Linked DNA regions of Thermochromatium tepidum ATCC 43061. The protein of the gene in region 1 interacts with the protein of each later gene in a pairwise test. Links are inferred from orthologs where the notes say so. Each region holds a gene or a part of one and is shown in the gene's direction. Other genes may lie near its edges.

Region 1 (4,915 bases):
CCTGGTCCTGGCCGTGCTTGGTTGTATCGATGCCCTGCTGACCTCGGTGATCGCCGAGAGCCTCACGCGCAAGGAGTATGACCCCAACAAGGAACTGATCGGGCAGGGTCTGGGCAATCTGGCCTCAGGACTCTGCGGTGGCATCGCCGGTGCCGGTGCGACCATGGGCACCGTGGTCAATATCCAGACCGGGGCGCGCAGCGCGCTCTCCGGCATCACGCGCGCCCTGATCCTGCTGGTCGTGGTGCTCTGGGCCGCCGGTCTGACCTCCCAGATCCCGCTCGCGGTGCTGGCCGGTATCGCCTTCAAGGTGGGGCTGGACATCATCGACTGGTCGTTCCTCAAGCGGGCCCATCGCGTCTCGCCGCGTGCGACCCTGATCATGTATGGCGTGATCGCACTCACGGTGTTCGTCGATCTGATCTGGGCGGTGGCGGTCGGGGTCTTCGTCGCCAACGTCCTGACCATCGATCGGCTAAGCCGGCTCCAGAGCCGTTCGGTGCGCGCGATCCAGCACCCGGGCGAACACGAGAACCTGACGCTCGACGCCCAGGCGGTGCTGGAGCGCGCCAATGGCCGCATCCTACTCTTGACGCTTGGCGGTCCGCTCATCTTCGGTCTGGCCAAGGCGATCGCGCGTCAGCATGCGATCCTGGAGGACCACGAGGTGCTGGTCATGGACTTCACCGCGGTCCCCTTGCTTGGGGTGTCGTCCTCCTTGGCGCTGGAAAAGATGATCCTGGAGGATCTCGCCGCTGGACGACAGGTGGTGATTGCTGTCAAGGATGGCGAGGTTCGGCAGCGGCTCGACCGGCTGGGGATCATGGCGCGGCTGCCGGCCGATCAGGTGGTCGCGACCACCGAGGCCGCGCTGGCGCGGGCCGAGACCTTGCTGGCAGCGAGTCCGCGTCTGGATCCCTTGACCAAGCCGGAGGCGGCCTTGGCCTAAGGGCGGCAGGCGGCGGAGACATCGACCAGATTCGATGCGGATTGCGGACGATCGCAATTTCCGATATTTGCACTCAGAAACTACGCTTGAGACTCGACAGCAGAAGCCGTCCGGCTTTCCCGCTGATTCAAATCCGATCGAGAGAGGTGTTCCGATGTCAACCGTCGCCATCGTCCAGAACGCATCGACAGTCGTCATTCATGCCGTTCAGTTCCATGATGAGGCGCATCTCCAGCCGGCCGAGTGCAGGATGCTCAGTCGGCTTGAATCCTGTCTGCATCGTGGCTGCATCATCTCCATCGAACATACCGAGCAGATCCAGCCCAGATACACCACCTGGAAGCTCTGGGAGCCGCCGAGCTGTTACGACGGCGACATGGACGCCGTGCATGGCGCGATCGCGCGCTGCCGTCAGGCCCATTGCGACCATCACATCCGCCTGAACATCGAGGATCTGAGCTATCGCAGCCGGCTCGCGCTCATGGTCCATCGCCCGCATTGAAGCGGTTGCGGCCTGTTGTGTGTCATAGCCCCATGACAGCGACGTTCGTACCGGCACTGGTGATCCAGGCCGATCACTGTGTGGAACAGCCGACGGTCACTATCCTACCGGTGACAGGAACCCGTCTGAGGAACACGAAGCCTGGTTTAAAGCGAACGGCGACCGGACCGGACCAGCGCAAAGGGCAGCGCAACAAGCCGTTGTCCGAGGCACGACAGCGATTTAACCAGGGCATTGCCAAGACGCGCCCCCGTTTAGAACAGGCGTTTGTCTCGATTGTGCCGATGGGCGGCAGATGATTCGCGCCATCGGTCGGGCGCGCGCCAACTTTGCCATGACATGGGTGGCAAGTAAACAACCCTCGACTGAAGTCGAAGGCTTTATTGTGAGACGCAGCAAACATGGTTGACCACATCCCCAACATTGGGCGTGTTTACAGCCGCCCTTGGTAGCGGGGCTCCGCTGCCAATCCGGGCCAGGTTTCGACTGGCGTTGCAGTCGGCGTGCGCCCGGAGACCACACTGTATTATACACCACATGGTGCGCTTCGCGCACCCGCCATTCCTCCCGCGACTCAAGTCGCGGGTTTCCTTGCGGAGGGTCTATGAATGGCGCGGGGTCGGCGTGGTGACTGGCTTTGGTGATCCACTCCGAACGCTGCGTCCGCTTGGCGCGCACCACCTCATCCAGCGGCGGCAAGTCGATGATCAGCACTTCCTTGGGGCTCAGGCGCGACCCTAAACGCATGACACGAGCCGGGTCAGACGGGGAGAACCACACCGGCGGTGACGGCCTGGACATGACTGAGATTTCAGGGCATTGACCAGGTCTTCTCAGACACTGATGAGCGGTGCCTCCCCAGCGCGCTGTTCATACCCCCCGAGGCCAATTTATACTGATCCCTGATTGATTTTTAGCGGATACGGCTTACGGGAGAGCGGCATGAAAAAGGTCGAGGCGATCATCAAACCCTTCAAGCTAGACGACGTGCGCGAGGCGCTGTCGGCGGTCGGCATCACGGGCATGACGGCGATCGAGGTCAAGGGCTTCGGCCGACAAAAGGGCCACACCGAGCTCTATCGCGGGGCGGAGTACGTGGTCGATTTCCTCCCCAAGATCAAGATCGAGCTGATACTGGCCGATGATCAGGTCGAGGAGTGCATCAATGCCATCACCACAGCCGCGCGCACCGGCAAGATCGGTGACGGCAAGATCTTCGTCTCAGAGGTGACGCGCGTGGTGCGCATCCGCACTGGAGAGGAGAACGAGGTCGCGATCTAGCCGGCTCGCCCCGGACTTAGTTGCGATCGAGTTGGAGCGAGTCCCAGATTCGGCGCGCTAGATCGACCTTTTCGGGCCGGATCTCGTCGGGGACAAAACGCCCCTGCTGACGGTTGAGGTCAAGCACCCGCTTGACATCGGCCGCGAGATCATCCTTGCCGAGGGCGCGATAGGCGTCGATCAGCACCTCCAGCGCATCGTCCACGGCGCTGGTGCGCTGATAATGTTGGATGACGTAGTTGGCGCGATTGGCCGCCGCCAGATAGGCCCCGCGCTTCATGTAATAGCGTGCGACATTGACCTCGTTCATGGCCAGGTTGTTACGTAGATAGACCATGCGCTGGCGTGCATCCTCGGCGTACTTGCTGTTCGGGAAGCGTTCGACCAGCACCGCAAAGTCCTTGAAGGCATCCATGGCCGAGCCTGGATCGCGCTGTGAGGCGTCGGTCGGGATGAAGCGGTCGAGGAAGCCAATGCTGCGGTTGTAGTTGACGATGCCCTTGAGGTAATAGGCATAATCGACATAGGGGTTCTGGGGATAGAGCTTGATGAAACGATCCGCCGCCGCCAATGCGTCCTCAGGTTCATCGGCACGATAATAGGCGTAGGCGACATCCAGTTGCGCCTGCATGGCGTAGCGCCCGAAGGGATAGCGGGCCTCAAGCTTCTCATAGAGCTCGATGGCGCGTTTGTAGGAGCCTGAGTCGAGTTCCGCGGCGGCCTCGGCATAGAGCTTAGCGGCACTCCAGCCCTCAGTTTCATCGATTTCCTTGCCGAAGATCCCGCACCCGGCTAGCGTCACGGCGAGCAGGAGTGCGGTCAATCGTGTTAAGGTTCGTGACATGTTGCATGAGTATCTGTTTCAAAACGGTTCCAGTATACCCGAACCCCTGTCTTGGCGAGTGTGCTTAAGCCTTGGGTCTGCGGGGTCTGGTCTCTGATGGACTGGATACGGACTGAATGAGCTCGATTTCCACCGAAACCGTCCGCCGTTCGCTCCGGGTCGATCCCGATCTCGCCGGCGACCGGCTCGACCGTGTGCTGGCAAGGTTGTTGCCGGAGTTCTCGCGTGGGCGGCTCCAGCGCTGGATCGAGGCCGGCCAGGTGCTGGTCGACGATCGGCCCTGTCGAGTGCGCGACAAGGTCTGGGGTGGTGAGTCGATCCGGATCGAGGCCGAATTGGCGGCAGTCGATACGCATCAGCCACAGGCGATTGCGCTCGATCTGGTCTACGAGGACGCGCATCTGCTGGTGATCAATAAACCCGCCGGTCTGGTCGTACATCCGGCGGCCGGCAATCCGGACGGCACACTTCAAAACGCCTTGCTGCATCGGGCCCCTGAGCTTTCGGCCCTGCCGCGCGCCGGGATCGTGCATCGGCTCGACAAGGACACCACGGGTCTGATGGTGGTTGCGCGTACACTCCAAGCCCATCATGCGTTGGTTGAGCAGCTTCGGCGGCGGATCGTGCATCGCGAATATCGGGCGCTGGTGCTGGGCACCCTGGTCGCGGGCGGGCGGGTCGAGGCACCCATCGGTCGCCACCCGACCCAGCGTACCAAGATGGCCGTGGTCAATAACGGGCGCGCGGCCATCACCCATTATCGCGTCCTGGAATCCTATCCGGGGCATACCCTGTTGGCGGTCGAGCTAGAGACCGGACGCACCCATCAGATCCGGGTGCACATGGCCCATATCCATCATCCGCTGGTCGGCGATACGACCTATGGTGCGCGTCCGCGTCCCCCGCGCGGCTGTCGTCCCGAGCTGGCCGCCGCCCTGCAGGGTTTTCCGCGTCAGGCCTTGCACGCCATCCGTCTCGGACTCATCCATCCGGTCACTGGCGCCGAGATGCTCTGGGAGATCCCCATGGCCCCCGATCTAGCGGCCCTGTTGGATCTGTTGCGCTGGAAGGCGACCGATGGAATTGATCACTCCTGACTGGCCGGCACCGGACTGGGTGCGGGCCTGCTCGACCACCCGTGTGGGTGGTGTCAGCCGGGGTCCGTTCGCCAGCCTCAATCTCGGCGATCATGTCGGTGACGATCCAGGTCATGTTGCGCGCAATCGCGACCTCCTCTGCTCAAATTTGGGTCTGCCCGCCGCCCCCATGTGGCTGCGTCAGGTCCATGGTTGCGAGGTCGCGCGGGCCGAATGTCCGGTTGCGGCCATCCCCGAGGCCG
Region 2 (3,861 bases), 1.7 Mb from region 1 along the record:
CGGGATCGCGACTTCCTGACCGCGGGCGGTGTGTTCAGCGATGACCTGATCGACGCCTATATCGATCTCAAGATGAAGGAGGTCACGCGCGTTCGGATGACGACCCATCCGGTCGAGTTCGATATGTACTACAGCCTCTAAATCTCTCCAAATAAGGGGGGCTGTTCGGATCGGCACGCTTGGGCTAATCTTTACGGACCATGCTCAACGCCGCGCCGATCCTAGTCTTGCTATTGTTTTGCGCGCCTTCCAGCGCCGCGGTCTACCGTTGGCTCGATACCGAGGGTAAAGTCTATTATTCCGATCGTCGGGTATCGAACGCCGATCGACTCAATGTGGAATCTGGCAGTGTCACTGAGGCCAAGCCCGCCCAATTGGGTCCAAGCTCGCCCGACGAGCCCTATCTCGGACCCTATACCGCGCTTGAAATCCTCGCCCCAGGCGAGCAGACGACCCTGTCTGAATCCGGTATACCGCTGAGCCTGCGACTCGATCCAGCCCTGATCGAGGGCCACCGTCTGTTGCTGTTGGTCGATGACCAGGCTCTACCGGTCGAGGCGACCCAGACCCAGTTCAGGCTGACGGGGCTCGGTGCCGGGACACACAGGCTTCAGCTCCAGATCCGCGGGGCCGACGATCGGAGCGTCGCCCAGTCCGCCCCCACCACCTTCCGAGTCAGCGAACCCAGGGCGCCTGGTCAACTCCCCTGATCAGTGGGTTCCGTGTTCATGACGGTCATGTGCGCCTGGATCCAAGACTGGTGCCGTATTTGCTTGTCTCGTCAACAACGGTCGCTCCGCCAGAAGTGGTCGGTGCGGCCAATCACGATTCGGGATCCAATGGATGACGACTCATGCGACCAAGCCGACGCTCGAGCGCCGGATCCTCGATCATCTTAGCACGTCCGTGATGCTGTTCGACGCCGAATTGCGTCTTACCTATCTCAATCCGTCCGCCGAGGTTCTGTTTGAGGTCAGTGCGCGTCATCTGCTGGGGGAGCCGGCCGCGCGTCTGCTGCCCTGTCCGGACGCAGACATCGAGGAGCGTCTGAGCAAGGCGTTAGCCTCCGGTCATCCCTTCACCGAGCGCGAGATCAACCTCTTGATCGGCGACGGACGCACCAAAACGGTGAACTACACCGTCCTACCCTTACACCCTGTGGAGGCAGAACAGGAGTTGCTGGTCGAGCTCTATCAGGTCGACCGTCAGCTTCGGATTACGCGCGAGGAACAGCTGCTGTCACAACATCAGGCGACTCGGGCCTTGCTGCGCGGTCTGGCCCATGAGATCAAGAACCCGCTCGGTGGGCTGCGCGGCGCCGCCCAGCTCCTGGAACGCGAACTGCCGGAGGCCGCCTTGCGCGAATACACCCGCATCATCATCGACGAGGCCGACCGCCTCCAGGCGCTGATGGACCGCATGATTGGTCCGCATCACCTGCCGCCGCGCCGCGCGCTGGTGAACATCCATGACGTGCTGGAACATGTGCGAACACTCATCCTGGCCGAGTCGCCCCAAGGCCCATTGGTCCAGCGCGACTATGACCCGAGTCTCCCGGATCTCAACGCCGATCGTGATCGTTTGATCCAGGCGCTGCTCAACCTGGCGCGCAACGCGGCCACCGCCGCCGGTCCGCACGGCTGTCTGCAATTCAAGACGCGGGTATTGCGCCAATTTACCATCGGCAGCCGCCGTCACAAATTGGTGCTCCAGGTGCAGGTCCGGGACAATGGACCGGGCATCCCCGACGAGATCTGCAGCCGCATCTTCTATCCCATGGTCTCAGGCCGCCCGGACGGGACCGGGCTTGGGCTCTCGATCGCCCAGGAGCTCATCCATCAGCATGGCGGCCTGATCGCGTGTGAGAGCCGCCCGGGCGATACCGTCTTTCATGTCTACCTACCCTTGGAGCCGAGCTGTGACTAGGGTGCCGCATGTCTGGGTCATCGACGACGACCGCTCGATTCGCTGGGTGCTCGACCGTGCCCTGCGCAAGGCCGGGATGCAGGTGACCTGCTTCTCCGATGGGGTTGGTATCCTCGAATCGCTCCAGCGCGAGCAGCCCGATGTGATCCTCACCGACATCCGGATGCCGGGGATCGATGGGCTAGAACTGCTGCGTCAGGTAAAGGGCCGCTATCCGGGGCTACCCGTGATCATCATGACTGCGCACTCGGATCTCGACAGCGCGGTCTCGGCCTTCCAGGGCGGGGCGTTCGAATATCTGCCCAAGCCGTTCGATCTCGACGAGGCCGTCGCCCAGGTCAGCCGGGCCTGCCGGCGTGGACGGGAAGAGCGCGTCGAGGAGGTCAGTGTCACGCGCGGACCGGACATCATCGGCGCGGCGCCGGCAATGCAGGACGTCTTTCGCGCCATCGGGCGCCTGGCGCGTTCCAATATCACGGTGCTCATCACGGGCGAATCGGGCACTGGCAAGGAGCTGGTCGCCCAGGCACTGCATCGTCACAGCCCCAGGAGCGAGCGACCCTTCATCGCGCTCAACATGGCGGCCATCCCACGCGATCTGCTGGAATCTGAGCTGTTCGGTCACGAGCGCGGCTCCTTCACCGGCGCCCAGGCACGACGCGAGGGTCGGTTTGAGCAGGCCGATGGCGGCACCCTGTTCCTCGACGAGATCGGCGACATGCCCGCCGAGTTGCAGACCCGGCTGCTGCGGGTGCTGGCCACAGGCGAGTTCTATCGGGTCGGTGGCATGGCGCCGATCAAGGTCGATGTGCGCATCATCGCGGCGACGCATCAGAACCTCGAACACTTGGTGCGCGAGGGGCGCTTTCGCGAGGACCTGTTCCACCGGCTCAACGTCATCCGCCTCCAGCTCCCGGCCCTGCGCGACCGGCGTGAGGACATCCCGTTACTGATGCGTCACTTTCTGGTGCAGGCCGCGCGCGAGCTGGGCGGCGAGCCCAAGGTACTCCTGCCGGACGCGGTCGACCGGCTCCAGCAGCTCGACTGGCCGGGCAATGTGCGACAATTGGAAAACACCGCCCGCTGGCTGACCGTCATGGCCTCCGGCAAGCATATCCATGCCGAAGACCTGCCGACCGAGCTCCAGTCCGATCCGGGTGAGGGGGTCCGCGATCAGCCCTGGGAACAGGGCCTACGCCACTGGGCGCGGCAGCGGCTCAAGGATGGACGCGAGGGGTTACTCGACACGGCCTTGCCCGCCTTCGAGCGCATCCTGATCCAGGTCGCGCTCGAACACACGGGCGGTCGGCGTCAGGACGCCGCCCGGCTCCTGGGGTGGGGACGCAACACCCTGACGCGCAAGCTCAGGGAGCTGGGTCTGGACGCGGAAGAGGCCCCAGACGTTGTCAGTGAGCCAGGTGGGTAAGAGCGCTACCCTGGTTGTCAGAGATAAGGAGGACCGCGTTGGACAGCACCAGTATCGAACTCAAGGGCTCCGAGATCGAGTCGATCGACCATGACGGCGATCGCGTCGAGATCCGCTTTTCACGCGCCTATCTGATCAAGACGATGACGGGCTCGGTCGAACGCACGCGCTGGTGGCAGGCCGGCAGCCTGGTGATCGAGGGGGCCGAGGTCGCCGAACGCCCGCCGCAAGGTCCCTTGGTCTGCGCCGGCGGCGATCTCGACGAGAACGTCTACACCTACCGCGACATGATCCCGATTCCATTCGAGAGTCGTGGTCATATCCGGTGTGCGCTGAGGTTCGAAGGGACCGAGTCGAGGCTCGTCGTCACCGGGAACGCCGCCCGACTGAGGATGCTCGATGTCCCCAAATACATCGAGCATCTGCGCCCAGGGAAGGGTGGGTCCTGAACCCGCCCCTACAACCCTGCCATTGTGCGGTGGGGCCGTGTCAGCGCCCTCGAATCAGGG

The links. The genes of interacting proteins can lie anywhere in the genome.
Region 2: the proteins of E6P07_RS02110 (region 1) and glnL interact in binary tests that used the Escherichia coli proteins (3 or more experiments, as listed by UniProt). The link is inferred for Thermochromatium tepidum ATCC 43061 from one-to-one orthologs.

What each region holds. Positions count from the first base shown.
Region 1 is NZ_CP039268.1:442,561-447,475, forward strand. Bases 1,104-4,062 are described here. They hold E6P07_RS02110 (P-II family nitrogen regulator), read left to right. Parts: upstream 1,104-2,393; coding sequence 2,394-2,732; downstream 2,733-4,062. Other genes in these bases: E6P07_RS02105 (ribulose bisphosphate carboxylase small subunit), read left to right, coding at 1,104-1,451; E6P07_RS02115 (outer membrane protein assembly factor BamD), read right to left, coding at 2,749-3,576; rluD (23S rRNA pseudouridine(1911/1915/1917) synthase RluD), read left to right, coding at 3,693-4,062. Also shown: E6P07_RS02100 (SulP family inorganic anion transporter), read left to right, coding at 1-949; more of rluD, read left to right, coding at 4,063-4,673; peptidoglycan editing factor PgeF, read left to right, coding at 4,654-4,915. UniProt on the Escherichia coli protein: P-II indirectly controls the transcription of the glutamine synthetase gene (glnA). P-II prevents NR-II-catalyzed conversion of NR-I to NR-I-phosphate, the transcriptional activator of GlnA. When P-II is uridylylated to P-II-UMP, these events are reversed.
Region 2 is NZ_CP039268.1:2,189,225-2,193,085, forward strand. Bases 1-2,884 are described here. They hold glnL (nitrogen regulation protein NR(II)), read left to right. Parts: upstream 1-843; coding sequence 844-1,926; downstream 1,927-2,884. Other genes in these bases: glnA (glutamate--ammonia ligase), read left to right, coding at 1-141; E6P07_RS10060 (DUF4124 domain-containing protein), read left to right, coding at 201-710; ntrC (nitrogen regulation protein NR(I)), read left to right, coding at 1,919-2,884. In the rest of the region: more of ntrC, read left to right, coding at 2,885-3,352; E6P07_RS10075 (hypothetical protein), read left to right, coding at 3,391-3,801; argB (acetylglutamate kinase), read right to left, coding at 3,842-3,861.